Regions from separate parts of the Streptomyces sp. NPDC004609 genome, predicted to be linked through region 1. Evidence: riboswitches for the same ligand, from Rfam matches in the RefSeq annotation. Region 1 holds a riboswitch; the other holds the start of a gene.
The links. Region 1 has a riboswitch for S-adenosylmethionine ahead of thrC (threonine synthase). Riboswitches for the same ligand answer to the same signal wherever they lie in the genome.
Positions count from the first base shown of each region.

Region 2: another riboswitch for S-adenosylmethionine. It lies ahead of ACFYT4_RS18800 (aminotransferase class V-fold PLP-dependent enzyme); the one in region 1 lies ahead of thrC (threonine synthase).

Region 1 is NZ_JBIALS010000022.1:83,638-92,794, forward strand. Features, by position in the region: gene ACFYT4_RS22045 (trehalose-6-phosphate synthase) at 1-930, opposite strand, end outside; gene ACFYT4_RS22050 (hypothetical protein) at 1,023-1,277, opposite strand; gene ACFYT4_RS22055 (glucosyl-3-phosphoglycerate synthase) at 1,316-2,260, opposite strand; SAM riboswitch class I at 2,421-2,585, shown strand; gene thrC (threonine synthase) at 2,603-3,886, shown strand; gene ACFYT4_RS22065 (MoaD/ThiS family protein) at 3,907-4,182, shown strand; gene ACFYT4_RS22070 (cold-shock protein) at 4,661-4,864, shown strand; gene groL (chaperonin GroEL) at 5,393-7,015, shown strand; gene ACFYT4_RS22080 (hypothetical protein) at 7,313-8,989, opposite strand; gene ACFYT4_RS22085 (hypothetical protein) at 8,979-9,157, opposite strand, start outside.
Region 2 is NZ_JBIALS010000017.1:127,980-137,136, forward strand. Features, by position in the region: gene ACFYT4_RS18790 (cytochrome bc complex cytochrome b subunit) at 1-1,525, shown strand, start outside; gene trpD (anthranilate phosphoribosyltransferase) at 1,679-2,743, shown strand; SAM riboswitch class IV at 3,138-3,255, shown strand; gene ACFYT4_RS18800 (aminotransferase class V-fold PLP-dependent enzyme) at 3,436-4,824, shown strand; gene ACFYT4_RS18805 (glycerate kinase) at 4,779-5,984, opposite strand; gene ACFYT4_RS18810 (SLC13 family permease) at 6,064-7,476, opposite strand; gene ACFYT4_RS18815 (response regulator transcription factor) at 7,917-8,579, opposite strand; gene ACFYT4_RS18820 (ATP-binding protein) at 8,576-9,157, opposite strand, start outside.

The DNA of each region.
Region 1 (9,157 bases):
ATGCACCACCTGTTCGCGCCACTCGGGCCGGGACCGCAGCAGCAGGCGGTAGGCGAGGAGCCCGCGCACGATGTTCTTCGACAGTTCGGTGCGGTCGACGCGCACGATCGTCCGGCGGCCGGGGCCGATCTGCTCGCGCAGGGCGGCGATCCGCTCCTCCACGTCCGGCCGGTGCGCGCGCTCGCGCAGGAAGTCCGCGTCCGCGCCGAGCCCGTGCACCCCGATCCGGGTGCCCTTGAGGGCGTCGTGGCCCAGCAGTTCCGTACAGCACGCGGTGAACGCGTCGGCCCAGCGCCGGGTCAGGAAGCAGGTGCGGTCCGCGCCGAGGAGGCCGCGCAGCAGTTGCTCGGCGATGTCGTCGGGCAGCAGGCGGAAGTAGTCGACGGGCGCCCAGGGGGTGTGCGAGAAGTGCCCGATCCGCAGATCGGGCCGCAGCTCCCGGAGCATCCCGGGCACCAGCGCCAGATGGTAGTCCTGCACCAGCACGGCGGCGCCGTCCTCCGCGTGGTCGGCCAGGGCCTGGGCGAAGGACCGGTTGTAGCTCTCGTACGAGCGCCACTGGTGCCGGAACTCCTCGTCGAAGACCGGCTCCAGAGGTGTCTGGTAGAGCATGTGGTGGACAAACCAGAGCACCGAGTTCGCGATGCCGTTGTACGCGTCGGTGTGGACGGCCTCGTCGATGTCGAGCATCAGCACGCCCGGCTCGCCGACCCCGCGCCGCACGGCCTCGCGGTCGCCCGCGCCGAGGGCGGAGCACACCCACAGGGAGTCGGCGTCCGAGCCGACGGCGGAGAGACCGGAGACCAGTCCGCCGCCGCCGCGCCGGGCGTCCAGGGTGTGGTCGTCGTTGAGCGTGTACGAGACGGGGCCGCGGTTCGACGCGACGAGGACCCTGGCACGGGCCGGGGCTGCGGGGGGCTCGGAGACCATGTGCCGAAACCTAGCCCGTCCCGTAACCCCTCAAACGCGAGTACGGCGCCACTCGGCGTGCCGTCGGTCACTCATTGCGCCGACCGCGTGCCTCACCGGCGGCGGCCGACCCGGGAGCGTGCCGCCGCCAGGGCGACGAGCCCGGCGGCGGTCAGCGCGAACCCGAGCCCGCCCAGCAGCCACAGCCGCTCCGTGCCGCGGCCCTCGCCGGCCGGGGCCAGAGCCGGGGGCAGCGCGTCGGGCGGCGCACCGGCGGTGGTGGCCGCGACGACGAGGGCGAGAGTGCCGAGGACGGTGGTGAGCCGCAGCGCGCGGCGCGAAGCACCCCTGAGGCGTTGACGATGCATACATAGGATATTTAGCCACATATGGGGCATCTACCCGGCTATGCGGCGCGACGCGCCGCATACTCACCGATCTCGCGCATCGGCGGACGCTCCTCCGTGTCCACCGGGTGCGTCCTCGGTATGAAGCCGTCCTCGCCGCGCTCGAACTGCGTCAGGGCGGGCCGCACCAAGTGCCCGCGCGAGAGCCGCAGTTGCGCGGTCCGGTAGATCGCCGCCGCCATCCTGCCCAGCGCCTGACCGTCCTGGTGGCGGTGCTTGCGCGAGCCGACGTCCACCTGCGCGAGCGCGTCGAGGCCCACCGTGTGCAGCGCGTCGACGAGGAGCCCCAGCTCCACGCCGTACCCGACGGGGAACGGCAGCCGCTCCAGCAGTGAGCGCCGGGCCGCGTACTCGCCGCCGAGCGGCTGGACGAACCCGGCGAGCCGCGGCCAGTGCAGATTCAGCAGCGGACGGGCCACCAGCTCGGTCACCCGGCCGCCCTGACCGCTGAGATCGCCGAGCGGACGGTCGTAGGTCGCCTTGACGAACTGCACCCCGGGATCGGTCAGCAGCGGTCCGATGGTCCCCGAGACGAAGTCGGCGGAGAAGTCCCGCAGATCCGCGTCGACGAAGCAGACGACGTCACCGCGGGTCACCAGCAGCGAGCGCCACAGCACCTCGCCCTTGCCGGGCAGGGCGGGTATCCGGGGCAGGATCGCGTCCCGGTGCACCACCCGCGCCCCGGCCGCCGCGGCCACCTCGCCCGTACGGTCGGAGGAGCCCGAGTCGATCACCACGAGCTCGTCGACGAGCGGCACCGCCTCCATCAGCTCGCGGCGGATCACGGTGACGATGTCACCGACCGTCGCCTCCTCGTTGAGGGCGGGCAGCACGACGCTCACGGTCGTGCCGCGCGCGGCCTTGGCGGCCGCCAGCCGGGCGGGCGGGCGGTCGGCCGCCGACCACGAGCGCGTCGCCAGCCAGCGCTCCACTTCATCGAGCACGTTCGACTCTCCGGGGTCCTCTGTGTGATCCATCTCGCGGTTCGGACGACTATCTCAACCGTCCGGACCTTCGGTTACAGTCTTGAACAACGCGCATGACCGTCGCATGTCGGGGGTCCGGCGTTCAACTGTTCAACAATCGAAACCCATAATCGAATACCGCTCATCCAGAGGGGCAGAGGGAAACGGCCCGTTGAAGCCCCGGCAACCCTCCAGCCGGTCTCCGTCGCGACAGCACATTCGGTGCGTCAGCGCCGCGAGGCTCCCGGCTAGGGAAGGTGCCAAATCCGTCTCATGGCGAGATGCGCCATGAGGAAGATGAGGAGAAAGGGCCTCGCCTCCATGGCTGTGCAGACCGTCACCAGCACGACCTCCATCGATCTCGGACCCGCAGCGGCCCTCTCGTGCCGCGAATGCGGCGAGCGCTTCGAACTCGGCCCGGTCTTCGCCTGCGCCTCCTGTTTCGGCCCTCTGGAAGTCGCCTACAACCTGCCGGCGGGCGACCCGGAGGGACTGCGCAAGCGCATCGAGGCCGGCCCGGAGAACATCTGGCGTTACGCGCCCCTGCTGCCCGTCCCCGCCGACGTCGCGGACAAGCCCGGCATCAACCCCGGCTTCACCAAGCTCGTCAAGGCCGGCAACCTCGCCCGCGAACTGGGTGTCACCGGCGGTCTGTACATCAAGGACGACTCCGGCAACCCGACGCACTCCTTCAAGGACCGCGTCGTCGCCATCGCCGTCGAGGCCGCCCGCGCCTTCGGCTTCACCACGCTCTCCTGCTCCTCCACCGGCAATCTCGCGGGCGCCGTCGGCGCCGCCGCGGCCCGCGCCGGCTTCCGCTCCTGTGTGTTCATCCCGCACGACCTGGAGCAGGGCAAGGTCGTCATGGCCGCGGTCTACGGCGGTGAGCTGGTCGGCATCGAGGGCACCTACGACGATGTGAACCGCTTCTGCTCCGAGCTGATCGGCGATCCCCTCGGCGAGGGCTGGGGCTTCGTCAACGTCAACCTCCGCCCGTACTACGGCGAGGGTTCCAAGACCCTCGCGTACGAGATCTGCGAGCAGCTCGGCTGGCGCATCCCCGACCAGATCGTCGTCCCCGTCGCCTCCGGCTCCCAGCTCACCAAGATCGACAAGGGCCTGCGGGAGCTGATCGGGCTGGGGCTGGTCGAGGACCGCCCGTACAAGATCATCGGCGCCCAGGCCGAGGGCTGCTCCCCGGTCTCCGCGGCCTTCAAGGCCGGCCACGACGTCGTACGCCCGGTCAAGCCCGACACCATCGTGAAGTCGCTGGCCATCGGCAACCCCGCGGACGGCCCCTATGTCCTGGACATCGCCCGCCGCACCGGCGGTGTGGTCGAGGACGTCGACGACGAGCAGGTCGTCGAGGCGATCAAGCTGCTCGCGCGGACCGAGGGCATCTTCGCGGAGACCGCGGGCGGGGTGACCGTGGGCGTCACCCGCAAGCTCCTGGACGCGGGTGTCCTCGACCCGGCCCTCACCACCGTCGTACTCAACACCGGCGACGGCCTCAAGACCCTGGACGCGGTAGCACCGACCACCGGTCCCACGGCGACCATCCGCCCGAGTCTGGACGCGTTCCGCGCCGCGGGCCTGGCCAACTGAAACCCCTGGGAGATCCGAAGATGAGCGTCAAGGTCCGCATCCCGACCATCCTGCGCACGTACACCGGCGGCCAGGCCGAGGTCGCCGCCGAGGGAGCCACCCTCGCCGAGGTCATCACCGACCTGGAGAAGAACCACACCGGTATCGCCGCGCGCGTCCTGGACGACCAGGGCAAGCTGCGCCGCTTCGTGAACGTGTACGTGAACGACGACGACGTCCGCTTCGAGCAGGGCCTGCAGACCGTGACGCCCGACGGCGCCGGGATCTCGATCATCCCCGCGGTCGCCGGCGGCTGAGCCCCGGCGGGACGGGCCGCTCCGCCGGTCCGTCCCCCTGCGCGCCGCCCCGGCCGAGCCCGCCCGGCGCGGCCCGGCTGACGAAGAGTTATTTACGCAGGGTCATTGCGATTGCCCCCTCCGTGAGAGATCCGGAGGGGGCAATTCTGCATGGTTGAGCGCGCTACAGTTGGGGAACGCCCCTTCACCGCACGCGCCGCCCGCCCACGAGAATGCGCCCGGCCGCGATAAGAAGCAGCCAAAGTGCGCCATCGATATGTCTCGTAAGTGCTCTTTGTCCGGCCTGATTTGCCCCGGAATTTCTTGAATTCAGGTCAATTACCCGATCGTAGGTTCCAGGAATTCTCGTCCGATTGACCTGTTGCAGAGGGCAGTTGGGCAGATACATTCAGCCGCGGTCGACGCGTTCCGGCGTGAGGTATGACCCGGGTCCGCGAGGTGCGGTCCTGTGCAAGGGCCAGTAATAGGGGAGTTAGGCATGGCTCAGGGCACCGTCAAGTGGTTCAACGCGGAGAAGGGCTACGGCTTCATCGCGGTCGACGGTGGTGCGGATGTTTTCGTCCACTACAGCGCCATCCAGATGGACGGGTACCGCACCCTGGAGGAGGGTCAGCGAGTCGAGTTCGAGATCTCGCAGGGACAGAAGGGCCCGCAGGCGGACATGGTCAAGCTCGCGGTCTGAAGTCCCGATCCCGGACGCGCGGCTTCCGACGCGCTTCACGCATGTGGGGTCCGCATCCCGGCCGGGATGCGGACCCCACATGCGTGCGCCCGCGTCCCTGTCTGCGTCGTCTGCGTCTTCCGCGTGACGGCCGCACCGGGTACGGCTCCCCCTGCGCGGGTACGGCCCCTCCGTGCCGGAACCCTCTGAGCGTCATGGGCGCACGGCTCCTCCCGCGCGCCCTGCCGTCCTCCCGTGCGTCCTCCCGGGCGGGGACGGCCTCTCCGGCGTCCGGGGAGCGGAGCCCCGGGGACGTGGGCCCGGGAGGGGGAGGCGGGGGGCCGCGTCACCTCAGCCGCTTGCACTCACAGGTGCCGAGTGCTAATCATTGGCGTTAGCACTCTCCGAGTGAGAGTGCTACTAAGGACCGGGTCGGTGAGGCCCGCCCGCCGCCGTGGCGCAAGGAGCCACCCGGCGCGGCAGGCCGTCCGTCGCGGGCGCCAGCGCGGTCCCTTGAGCTTCCCACCCAGTCCGTGGAGGACACTTCACATGGCAAAGATCATCGCGTTCGACGAGGAGGCACGGCGCGGTCTCGAGCGCGGGATGAACCAGCTCGCCGACGCCGTCAAGGTCACCCTTGGCCCCAAGGGCCGTAACGTCGTCCTCGAGAAGAAGTGGGGCGCCCCCACGATCACCAACGATGGTGTGTCCATCGCCAAGGAGATCGAGCTCGAGGACCCGTACGAGAAGATCGGCGCCGAGCTGGTCAAGGAGGTCGCCAAGAAGACGGACGACGTCGCCGGTGACGGTACGACCACCGCGACCGTCCTCGCCCAGGCGCTCGTCCGCGAGGGCCTGCGCAACGTCGCGGCCGGCGCCAACCCCATGGCCCTGAAGCGCGGCATCGAGAAGGCCGTCGAGGCCGTCTCGGGCGCCCTGCTGGAGCAGGCCAAGGACGTGGAGACCAAGGAGCAGATCGCCTCCACCGCCTCCATCTCCGCCGGCGACATCCAGATCGGCGAGCTGATCGCCGAGGCCATGGACAAGGTCGGCAAGGAAGGCGTCATCACCGTCGAGGAGTCCCAGACCTTCGGTCTGGAGCTCGAACTGACGGAGGGCATGCGCTTCGACAAGGGCTACATCTCGGCGTACTTCGCGACCGACATGGAGCGCATGGAGGCGTCGCTCGACGACCCGTACATCCTCGTCGTCAACTCCAAGATCTCCTCGGTCAAGGACCTGCTCCCGCTGCTGGAGAAGGTCATGCAGTCGGGCAAGCCGCTGCTGATCATCGCCGAGGACGTCGAGGCCGAGGCCCTGTCCACGCTGATCGTCAACAAGATCCGCGGCACCTTCAAGTCCGTCGCCGTCAAGGCCCCGGGCTTCGGTGACCGCCGCAAGGCGATGCTGAACGACATCGCCATCCTCACCGGCGGCACGGTCATCTCCGAAGAGGTCGGCCTCAAGCTGGAGAACGCGGGCCTGGACCTGCTCGGCCGCGCCCGCAAGGTCGTCATCACCAAGGACGAGACCACCATCGTCGACGGTGCCGGGGACAGCGACCAGGTCGCCGGCCGGGTCAGCCAGATCCGCGCCGAGATCGAGAACTCCGACTCGGACTACGACCGTGAGAAGCTCCAGGAGCGCCTCGCGAAGCTGGCCGGCGGCGTCGCCGTCATCAAGGCCGGTGCCGCGACCGAGGTCGAGCTCAAGGAGCGCAAGCACCGCATCGAGGACGCCGTTCGCAACGCGAAGGCGGCCGTCGAGGAGGGCATCGTCGCCGGCGGTGGCGTCGCCCTGCTGCAGGCTTCCTCCGTCTTCGAGAAGCTGGAGCTGGAGGGCGACGAGGCCACCGGTGCCAACGCCGTCAAGCTCGCGCTGGAGGCCCCGCTCAAGCAGATCGCGGTCAACGGCGGTCTTGAGGGCGGCGTCGTCGTCGAGAAGGTCCGCAACCTCACCCCGGGTCACGGCCTCAACGCCGCGACCGGCGAGTACGTGGACATGATCGCCGAGGGCATCCTCGACCCGGCGAAGGTGACCCGCTCGGCACTGCAGAACGCCGCGTCGATCGCCGCGCTGTTCCTCACCACCGAGGCCGTCATCGCCGACAAGCCGGAGAAGGCCTCCGCGGCCGCCCCGGGCGGCATGCCGGGCGGTGACATGGACTTCTGATCCTTCCGGATCAGCGGACCATGGCGTGACACGGAGTACGTACGAAGGGCGGCACCCCCACTCCCAGGGGGTGCCGCCCTTCGGCGTACGGCCGCGGCCGTTTCCACGACGGGACCGGGACCGCGACCGCAGCCGGGATCACGGCGAGTCAGCGGCCACGGCAGGACTGTCGGTGGCCGTGGCCACGGTGTGACCGGGACCTGGCGCCAGCCAGCAGCCGAGAACACGGCGGGTCCCGGCCACGGCCGGAACCGCGGCCGGGACCCGTGCCGTGGCCGCGGGTCCCGGCCGGATCAGTCAGCGCACATCGACGAAGTCGCCCGCTCCGAGCGAGTCGAAGTGGGTGGCGTCACCGGTGTACCGGATCGACCAGGTGCCGTCCATGGAAGGCTTCGCCCTCAGCGAGACACGGCCCTTGGAGTCCGTCGTGCCCCAGGCGGCGACCGACCACTTGCTGCTGTTCTTCCACTTGACCACCAGGGCCACGCGCTGCTTCGGCATGGCCCGGTAGGAAGATCCGGCCTTCTCGCTCAGCGTGCCGGTGACGGTGATCACCGCGCCCTTGCGGATCGGCTCCGGAACCGCGTTGACACCGCTGACCAGGGTCGCGGTACGCGACAGCTTGGTCACGGGGCCGGTCTCGTCCGCGAACTTGTCATCTGCGAGGGCGACCACCCGGTAGTGGCCGTTGAGGCCCTTGAGCCTCAGCTGGAAGGGCGTCCACGAGCCTCTGCCGACCTCGACTTCGCCGGTCTTCACGGCCTTCCACGCCTTGCCGTCGGCCGAGTGCTGGAGCTGCACCCGCTGATGGCCGTACGGCACGGTGTCCCAGTGGTCGGTCCGGAACGTGCCGCGGAGCGACCCGTTCGCCGTGACGTACCCGTCGCTGCCCATGGACACGCTCGTCCGCAGCGAGACCTCGTTGGGGATCACCAGCGGACCCGTGGCCTCGCCGATGACGAACGGGTTGGCCGGCACCACGGCCCAGCCGTCGTATCCCATGGAGGACACGCCCGGGACCACGGCGGTGTAGCGCCCGTCCGCGTCGGTGGTCACGGTCTTCTGCCCGACGTAGTGGGGAGAGCCGTTCCGGGTGAAGCCGACCTTCACCTCGGTGTTCGCGGCCGGTGTGTCGCCGTACAGGGCCCGGCCGCTGAGCGTCACCTTCTCGCCGGGCATGACCCGGGACTTGTCGGCGCTTCCGGTCAGCGTGATCGCGCGGGTCGTGACCTGCTTGGGACTACCGTTCTGGAGGACGCTTCCGTCGACCGTCTCGCTGTCCTCGGAGTACCTGACGTCGAAGCCGTACGTCTGCGGGGTCAGCGGGATGACCGCGGCGAACCGGCCCTGCTCGTCGACGCTCGCGGTACGGACGTCGTGCGGTGACAGCCGGGTGATCTCGACCTCCCGGCCGGGGCCGGGCAGCGGGACGAGATCTCCGGAACCGGGCTGGATCCCCACCAGGTTGCCCTGTGCCCGGGCGTTGGGGTCGTCCCACGTCGGTGTGCCGAACGTGAGGCCGGTGATCGCCGGTTCCAGGGTGAAGTTCAGCGTGCCCGCGTCCTGCCGCGTGGTCGTCCTGCCGAAGGCGTCGGTGACCGTGATATCGATCGCGTACTTCCCGAGGGCGGGCATGGTGCCGTTGTCCTCGACCAGTTTGAGCGGGTCGGCCCCCATCGGGAAGCCGTAGTAGCCCGAGTCCGTGGCCGTCTCGGTGAGCTCGGGCACCTCGGCGACCACGGTCGTGGCGTCCGAGCGGATCTTCGCCGACACGGACTCGATCCCGACGCCCATGCTGGGCAGCACGCCCACGGTGAACGTACCGCGCTCGCTGTCGGTGGTCGCCGCCCCGATCCTCGGGATCGGCGGATCCGACGCGACGGCGGGAGCGGCGGTCGCGGCCAGGGCGAGAGCGGCGGCGGACGCGACGACCGAGAGCCTGACGCGCCTGCGGTTGATGGTGTCAGCGCGCATCGATGTAGGTCGCCTTCGTCTCGGTGTAGAAGTGCCCCGGAGTCGGCTCGGTGATCACGGCCCAGTGGCCGTCCCCGTAGACCTTCGCCTTGATGGAGTACACGCCGTTGCTGTTGGCCCTGCCCTTGGCGACCCAGTACCACTGGGGGTCGCCCTTGGGCTTGAACA
Region 2 (9,157 bases), on a different contig from region 1:
CGAGATCTGCCTCTACAGCTTCATCATCATCATCCTCACGGGTGTGTATCTGACGCTGTTCTTCAACCCGTCGATGAACGAGATCGTCTACCACGGCAGCTACGAGCCCATGCAGGGCGTGCGGGTGTCCGAGGCGTTCGCGTCGACGATGGACATCAGCTTCGACGTACGCGGCGGTCTGCTCATCCGGCAGATCCACCACTGGGCCGCGCTGATCTTCGTCGCCGCGATGATGGTCCACATGATGCGCGTCTTCTTCACCGGCGCGTACCGCAAGCCGCGCGAGGTCAACTGGCTGTTCGGCTTCCTGCTGCTCGTCCTCGGCATGTTCACCGGCTTCACCGGTTACTCGCTCCCGGACGACCTGCTCTCCGGCACCGGTGTCCGCTTCGTACAGGGCGCGATCCTGTCCGTACCGGTCGTCGGTACGTACATCTCGATGTTCCTCTTCGGCGGAGAGTTCCCCGGGCACGACTTCGTGCCACGGTTCTACTCGATCCACATCCTGCTGCTGCCGGGTATCATGCTCGCCCTGCTGGTGGGCCACCTCATCCTCGTCGTGTACCACAAGCACACCCAGTACGCGGGCCCCGGCCGGACGAACAAGAACGTCGTCGGCATGCCGCTGCTGCCGGTCTACATGGCCAAGGCCGGAGGCTTCTTCTTCCTGGTCTTCGGTGTCATCACCGTGGTCGCCGCGATCGCCACCCTGAACCCGATCTGGGCGGTGGGTCCCTACCGCATCGACCAGGTGTCCACCGGCGCGCAACCGGACTGGTACATGGGCTTCGCCGAGGGCCTGATCCGGGTGATGCCCGGCTGGGAGATCAACGCCTGGGGCCACACACTGGTACTGGGCGTGTTCATCCCGCTGGTGGTCTTCCCGCTGGTCCTGACCGCGATCGCCGTCTATCCGTTCATCGAGTCCTGGGTCACCGGGGACAAGCGCGAGCACCACATCCTGGACCGCCCGCGCAACGCCCCGACCCGTACGGGCTTCGGTGTGGCATGGCTGTTCGCGTACTTCATCATGCTGGTCGGCGGCGGCAACGACATCTGGGCCACGCACTTCAATCTGTCGATCAACGCGATCACCTGGTTCGTCCGGATCTCCTTCTTCGCCGGACCGGTCCTCGCGTTCATCATCACGAAGCGCATCTGCCTGGGTCTCCAGCGCCGCGACCGGGACAAGGTGCTGCACGGACGCGAGTCCGGCATCATCAAGCGCCTGCCGCACGGTGAGTTCATCGAGGTCCACGAGCCGCTCAGCCAGAGCGATCTGCACACGCTCACGGCCCACGAGCAGTACAAGCCGCTCGATGTCGGCCCCGAGGTCGACGAGAACGGCGTACGGCGCAAGATCGGCCTCACGCAGAAGCTCAGGGCCAAGCTCAGCAAGGGCTACTACGGCGAGGGGAACCAGATTCCCAAGCCGACGAGCGAGGAGTACCGGGAGATCGCCGCCGCCCATGGCCACGGCCATGAGGAGCACGAGGAGATCCCCAGCGGTCAGTCGCACCACTGACCGTCCGAACCCACCCGGCCGCCGGCACCGACGGCGGCCGGCCGGTCGCCACAGCGGGAGCCCCGTCCGTACGCCGGACGGGGCTCTTCGCTGTCCCCTGGGCTGGATAGGGTGGTACCCATCCCTATTCGCGTGTGGACCCAGGAGCGGACCATGAACGTTGTGACCCCGGTTGGCGGCGACAGCGGGCTGGCCCACACCTGGCCCGGCGTGCTGGACTCGCTGCTGAACAACCACGACCAGAGCGCGGACGCGACCGCCTGGGCGATGGACCGCATCCTCAGCGGCGAGGCGACCAACGCCCAGATCGCCGGATTCGCGGTCGCTCTGCGTGCCAAGGGTGTGACCGTCGAGGAGTTCTCCGGTCTGGTGCGGACCATGTACGCGCACGCGAACCTGATCGAGGTGCCCGGACCGAGCGTCGACATCGTCGGCACGGGCGGCGACGGCGCGAAGACGGTGAACATCTCCACGATGTCGGCGATCGTCGTCGCCGGTACGGGAGCGAAGGTCGTCAAGCACGGCAGCCGCGCCGCGTCCAGCGCGTCGGGCGCCTCGGACGTCCTGGAGAAGCTGGGCGTCAATCTGGAGCTGACCCCCGAGCGCGTCGCCGAGGTCGCCGAGGAGGCGGGCATCACCTTCTGCTTCGCGGTGAAGTTCCACCCGGCCCTGCGGCATGTGGCGACGGTGCGCAAAGAACTCGGCATCCGTACCCTCTTCAACTTCCTGGGGCCCGTGACCAACCCGGCGCGGGTGAAGGCGCAGGCCACCGGGGTCGCGGACCCGCTGATGGCACCCGTGCTCGCCGGTGTGCTCGCCGAGCGCGGTTCCTCCGCGCTGGTCTTCCGCGGTGACGACGGACTCGACGAGCTGACGACGACGGCGACGTCGCGCGTGTGGGTCGTACGGGACGGTTCCGTGCGGGAGGAGACCTTCGACCCGCGGGACATCGGCATCGACCTCGTCCCCGTCGAGGCCCTCCGGGGCGCGGACGCGTCCCACAACGCGGACGTCGCCCGCCGTGTCCTGGCCGGCGAGACGGGCCCGGTCCGTGACGCGGTCCTGCTGAACGCCGCCGCGGCGCTGGTGGCGCTGGCACCCGGCGAGGGACCGCTCACCGAACAGCTCGCCGCGGCGATGGGCCGGGCGGCCCGGTCGATCGACTCCGGAGCGGCCAAGGGGGTCCTGGAGGGGTGGGTCCGCGCGAGCCACGCGTGAGCCCCGGGGGCGGGCCGGGAGCGGGCTGCCTGCGGGGCCCCGGGGCGGGCCGCCTGGGCGTGCCGGTTGCCCGCGGTGGCCGGTCGCCCGCGCGTGCGGGTCGCCTGCGGTGGTGCCTTCCGTGGCGGGATCACGCCAGGGTCCGGGTGGCTGCCGGGGCACTGCCCCGGGCCCCGCTCCTCGATCGCCGGAAGGGCTGGATTCGCTTCTCCCCGGAGGCCGACCGGGCGGTGGGGGCTCCGGGGCTGAAAACGCCCGCCCCCGGGAGGCGATGCGAAGGACCGTCGTCACCCCGCTGGTCGGCTCGGGCGGCTGGGGCTCTGCCCCCGGGAAGAGCATCCGCGATGCGGGACCGGGTTGCGGGGGAGCCCGGCGGTGCCATAACGTTCCCGCAGGTCATGAGTGACAGCGACTTCGGCCCCGGCCCGCTGTCCGGCAACCCTCCGTCCGTGGCGGGGTGCCCCGGGTGAAGACCAGGCCGTGGGCAGCGAGGCCCGCGGCAAGCGCGGACCCCTGCGAACCCTGGGGTCCTGGTCCTCAAGGGAGCAGTCTCGTGAGCAAGCGAATGCGCTAGGGCAGTTCTGCCCCTTCTTCAGCACACCCTCCGTGACACGGGCCTTCCCCGTGCGCCGAGGCGACCCCCGCGCGGGGTCATCGAAGACATTCCGCCTTGTCCCCTGGGAGAATCCGCCATGTCCGCATGCCCCGACACCCTCGTCGAGACCGCCCCGCTGCCCGTTCTCGGGCGTGATGTCACGGTTCCGCTCGTCACCGGGGGAGAGGTCACCTACGCCGCCCTCGACTACGCGGCCAGCGCCCCCGCGCTCCAGCGCGTCTGGGACGACGTCGCCGCGTACGCCCCGTACTACGGAAGCGTCCACCGGGGCGCCGGGTATCTCTCCCAGCTCTCCACGGACCTCTTCGAGAACAGCCGCCGGACCGTCGCCGCCTTCCTCGGCTGCCGCGACGGCGACCAGGTCGTCTTCACCCGCTCCACCACCGACTCGCTCAATCTGCTCGCCACCGCGCTCCCCGCCGGCTGTGAGGTCTTCGTCTTCGAGACCGAACACCATGCCTCACTGCTGCCCTGGGGGTCGTCTCCCGCGGGGCGCGGGGGGAGGGACGTCCGGGTGACGTATCTGAACGCCCCCCGTACCCCCGGGGAGGCCGTACGCACCCTGGAGCGGGCGCTCGCCGACCGCGATCCGTACGGGCCGGCCCTGGTCTGTGTGACGGGTGCGTCCAATGTGACCGGTGAGCTGTGGCCGGTCCGGGAGCTGGCCGCCGCCGCCCATGCGCACGGCGCGCGGATCGTGCTGGACGCGGCACAGCTCGCCCCGCACCACCCGGTGTCGGTGCGGGACCTGGACGTCGACTGGATCGCCTTCTCCGGGCACAAGCTGTACGCGCCGTTCGGCTCGGGCGTGCTCGCCGGGCGGGCGGACTGGCTCCAGGGAGCGGAGCCGTATCTCGCGGGCGGCGGCGCGTCCCGGAAGGTCGCGCGGCGCACGGACGGCGGGGTGGACGTGGAGTGGCACACCACCGCCGCGCGCCATGAGGCCGGTTCGCCGAACGTCATCGGCGTGTACGCGATCGCCTCGGCCTGCAAGGCGCTCACCGAGGCCGGTTTCGACGCCCTCGTCGCCCGTGAGCAGGCCCTCGTCGCACGGATCCGGGCGGGCCTCGCCGAGGTGCCCGAGGTCAGGGTGCTGTCGCTGTTCGGCGACGACGCCCCGCGCGTGGGGGTGATCTCCTTCGTCGTCGACGGCTGGAACAGCTCCCACCTCGCCGCCGCGCTCTCCGCCGAGTACGGCATCGGTGTACGCGACGGGCTGTTCTGCGCCCACCCCCTGGTCCGCACCCTGCTGGGCAGCGAGCCCCAGGATCCGGGCGAGTGCGGGGCGCCCGAGGCCGGGGCGGGAGAGAAGTCCCTGAACGCGATCCGCGTCAGCTTCGGCGCGGGCACCCCCGACGAGCACGTGGAGCGGTTCGTCCGGGCCGTGAAGGAACTGGTCACCGAAGGCGCGCGGTGGAGCTACCGCACCGAGGACGGCCGCTGCGTCCCCGACCCCACCGGCTGACGGCCGGCCCCGGCCGGCAGCCGGGTTCCGATCAGGACCATCCGCAGGGCCCGCTCGGTCGCGTCGGTGAGGAACTCACCGCCGCGGCCGAGCGCCTCCGTGAGCGTGACCGGCGCGGGCAGGATCGCGCTGTACGCGTCCACCCCCACCGCGCGCACCTGATGCGCGCCCTCGCCGATCGTGCCCGCCAGCGCGAGCACCGGCCGCCCGAACCGCTTGGCGCGCCGGGCGACCTCGGCGGGCACCTTGCCGCGTGTGGTCTGGTGGTCGAGGGCGCCCTCCGCCGTGAGGACCAGATCGGCGCGGGCCAGCCGGGCGTCGAGGTCGAGCTGGTCGAGGAGCACCTCGAACCGGGGCAGCAGCCGTCCGCCGAGCGCGGCGAGCCCCGCGCCGAGGCCGCCGGAGGCGCCCGTGCCGGGGCCGGCGTACAGATCGGCCCGCACGTTCAGATCGCGGGTGAGGACGGACGCCCAGTTCTCCAGCGCGGCCGAGAGCTGCTCGACCTGGGCCGGGGTCGCGCCCTTCTGGGGGCCGAAGACACGGGCGACACCGCGCTCGCCGCACAGCACGTTGAACGGATTGCACGCGACCCGGATCCCGGTGCGCGCCAGCCGGGGGTCGAGGCCCGAGGGGTCGAAGCGCCGGAGCCGGGTCAGTTCCCGTCCGCCGCGCGGCAGTTCCCGTCCCTCCGCGTCCAGCAGCCGCGCGCCGAGCGCCTGGAGGGCCCCGGCGCCGCCGTCGGACGTACCGGAGTCGCCGCAGCCGACGAGGATCTCACGGGCCCCGGCGTCGAGCGCGGCCCTGATCAGCTCGCCGACGCCGTAGGTGGTGGTCGCCCCGGGGTCGCGCAGATCGCGCGGGACGAGGGACAGCCCGGCGACGGCCGCCATCTCCACGACGGCGGTGTATTTGTCGAGGAGCGCGAAGTGCGTGTCGACCGGGGCGCCCGTGGGGCCCGTGGCGGGCAGGGTGACGAGCCGGCCGCCGGAGGCCGCCGCCAGGGCGCGGGCCGTGCCCTCGCCGCCGTCCACCAGGGGGATCAGATCGATCTCGGCGTCCGGGACGACCCGGCGTACCCCCGATGCGATGGCCTCGGCCGCGGACTGCGCGGACAGGGACTCCTTGAAGCCGCTCGGGGCGACGGCGAATCGGGTCAGCATCGTGGGAACTCCTGGCGTGTGAGGGTGTTCGAGGGCTTGTGAGGGTGGTGCGGGTGGTGGTGACGGGTGCGGTGGAGCGTCAGCGGACGGGCACGCCGAGCAGCGGCCAGACGGCCACGGCGAAGAGCAGCACCAGCGCGGCGGTGAGCGGCGCGAGCACGGCGGACAGCCTCAGCAGATCGCGCGGGGTGTAGGTGGGGGTTCCGGGTATGTCGGCGAAGAGGGTGACGGGCTTGGCCGACGCGGGCAGCGTGTGGCAGAACCCGGCGGCGGCGGTCGAGGCCAGGGCCGCCGCGACCGGATTGACCCCGGCGCCGACGGCCGCCGCGACGACCAGGGGCACCAGTACGGACGAGCGGGCCGAGCGTGACTGGAGCACCAGATGGGCGGCCGTGGACACGGCGATCACCACCCCCAGGAACAGCCACGGCGGCAGATCCAGCGGTACCCCGCCCACCAGCCACTTCGCTGCGCCGGAGTCGGCGAGCGCCACGCCCATCGCCATCGTCGCGGCCATGAACAGCAGCAGCGACCACGGCACGGTCTTCAGCGCCTCCTTCAGCCGTACGGTGCCGAGCGCGGGCGAGGCCGCGACCACCGCGCCGATCAGCGCGACGACGGCCGGTGCCACCCCGTGCAGGGGCTCGCTGCACCACAGGGCGACGACGGTCGCGAGCAGCAGCGCGCACCGGGCCTCGGCGGGCGACCAGGGGCCGGTGACGGGCTGTTCGCTGTGCTCCTGGATCTGCTCGGCGGTGATGTGGACGGGTCCCTTGCGGTCCGCGCGCTTCGTGGTCGTGAACAGGACGGCCTCGGCCGCCAGATGAGAGGACACCACGGCGAGCGGCAGCCCGAGCAGCAGCCACTGGGCGAATCCGACCCGTTCACCGGTGGCCTCCCACAGCACCGACACGGTGATCAGATGCGCCCCCGCGCCGATCAGCGTCGCGACCGCGGACAGCAGGATGACGGTCGGGAACAGCAGCGCCAGCATGACGATCAGCCGGGTGCGGCCCGCCAGCGCCTTCGCCAGCGCCAGGAACACCGGCAGCGCCAGCGCCGCCCGGCCGGAGGTCGCGGGCACGGCGAACGCCGTGACGACCAGCGCCGCGGTCGTCAGATGCGTCAACTGCCGTACGCTGCGGGCCCCGCCGACCAGGAACGCCGCCGCCCGTCCGGCGAGCCCGGTCCGCGTGACCGCCGCGGCCAGCACGAACGCGCAGATCAGCAGCCACACCGTGTCGTCGCCGAGGGTGCCGAAGAGCGTGTCGCTGCTGATCACCCCCGTCGCGGTCAGCGCCAGCCCCGCGCCCAGGGCGATATAGGTGTCGTCGATCGGCGTACCGATCCAGGCGCAGGTGGCGAAGGTGAAGACGGCCAGGGTGATCCGCGCGTCGCCGCTGAGCCCGGGGAAGTTCCCGGGCACGGCGAGCAGCGCGCAGACGCTCAGTGCCACGCAGAGAGTGGCGGCTTGTCGCAGGTTCAGGCTCACCTCACCGAGGGTTCATGCGGCCGGTGAGGGCTCCATGAGCCGATGATGAAAGGAACTTCACGCGGGATACCGGGACAAGCGGCCTTCGCGGCCCGTCCCGCGACGCCGGGCGCGCTCGCGGAACGGCCCCGCGTCCCGGCGCCGGGACGCGGGGCGTACATCACCGGCCGCGGTGCGTCGGCGGCGTGGGGCTCCGGAGGGCGCGTGGCCGGCCGGGCCGTGTCCGGCGGCACGTGACCGATTCGGCGGGTATGTTTCCGCGGCACGCGGCGGTTCCGGGAGGCCGTAGGCGGGAGCCGGGAATCCGAGGGCGGGGAGAGGCCGGGCGGCCGGGAGCCGCGTGTGCGCGATGACGCGCGTGGGCGGTGGGCGGGCCCGGGGCGATCGGTGCCTGGCGCGAGGGGGCCGCGCGCGGACGGTGCCGGGGCCGGTGGCGGTGTTCAGTCCGGGAGCCGGTAGCCCATCCCGCGTACCGTCTCGACCCGGTCCGCCCCCAGCTTCTTGCGCAGCGCGCGGACGTACACATCCACGATGTTGGAGCCCGGGTCGAAGTCGTATCCCCACACATGGGACAGGATCTGCTCCCGCGACAGGACCTGCCCCGGGTGGCGCAGGAACAGTTCCAGCAGGACGAACTCCCGCGCGGTCAGATCCACCGTGCGCTCGCCCGAACGGGCCCTGCGGGTGCGCAGGTCGAGGGTCAGTTCGCCGTTGCGCAGGACCGTGACCTCCGGTGCCCGCGCGGCCGTACGGAGCCGCAGCCGCACCCGTGCCAGGAGTTCCTCGAAGCGGAAGGGCTTGGTCATCCAGTCGTCGGCGCCGCCTTCGAGGCCGGCCACGGTGTCCCGGACGGAGTCGCGCGCGGTGAGGACGATGACGGGCACGGAGACCTGGGCCTCGCGCAGTTGGCGCAGCACGGTGAAGCCGTCCCGTCCGGGGAGCCCGATGTCCAGGACGACCAGGTCGAAGCCGCCGGTCATGGCGTAGTCGTAGGCCGCGTCGCCGTCCGCGACGACCGTGGTGGTGAAGCCGTTCGCCCGCAGCCCCTTCTCGACGAACGACGCGATGCGTTCCTCGTCCTCGACGATGAGTATCCGGTTCACGGCTTCGCTTCCTCCTGGAGGGTGAGGACGAAGGTCGCCCCACCGCCTTCGGTGGGGCGCAGTTCCACCCGCCCACCGTGCCCTTCGGCGATGGCCTTCACAATGGCGAGGCCCAGCCCGGCTCCGGTGCCCCGCGCACCCCGGCGGGCGGTCCCGCGGCGGAAGCGCTCGAAGATCACCTCGGAGTCCTGCGGCTGGACGCCGGGCCCGGTGTCGGCGACGTACAGCTCGATCCGGCCCTCACCCGCGAAGCCACCGGACCCGGTTCCGGAACCCGTTCCGGAACCCGACCCGGAAGCGTCGGAACTGCCGGACCCCGGGCCCCCGGACGCACCCCCGGCGGCGGCGCCGATCCGCGAACCGATGCTGACGCGCTGACCGGGCACCGTGTGCTGGACGGCGTTCTGCACGAGCTGGACCATGGCCTGGGTGATGCGCTGGGGATCGAGCCGCACCTCCGCGTCCGCCGCCTCGGCCAGCTGCCAGTCCCGCTCGCCGAGCGCCCGCGCCTTGACGAAGACGTCCGCGGTCAGCTCCCCGAGCTGTACGGGCTCCGGCGCGACGAAGTCCGGCCGCTC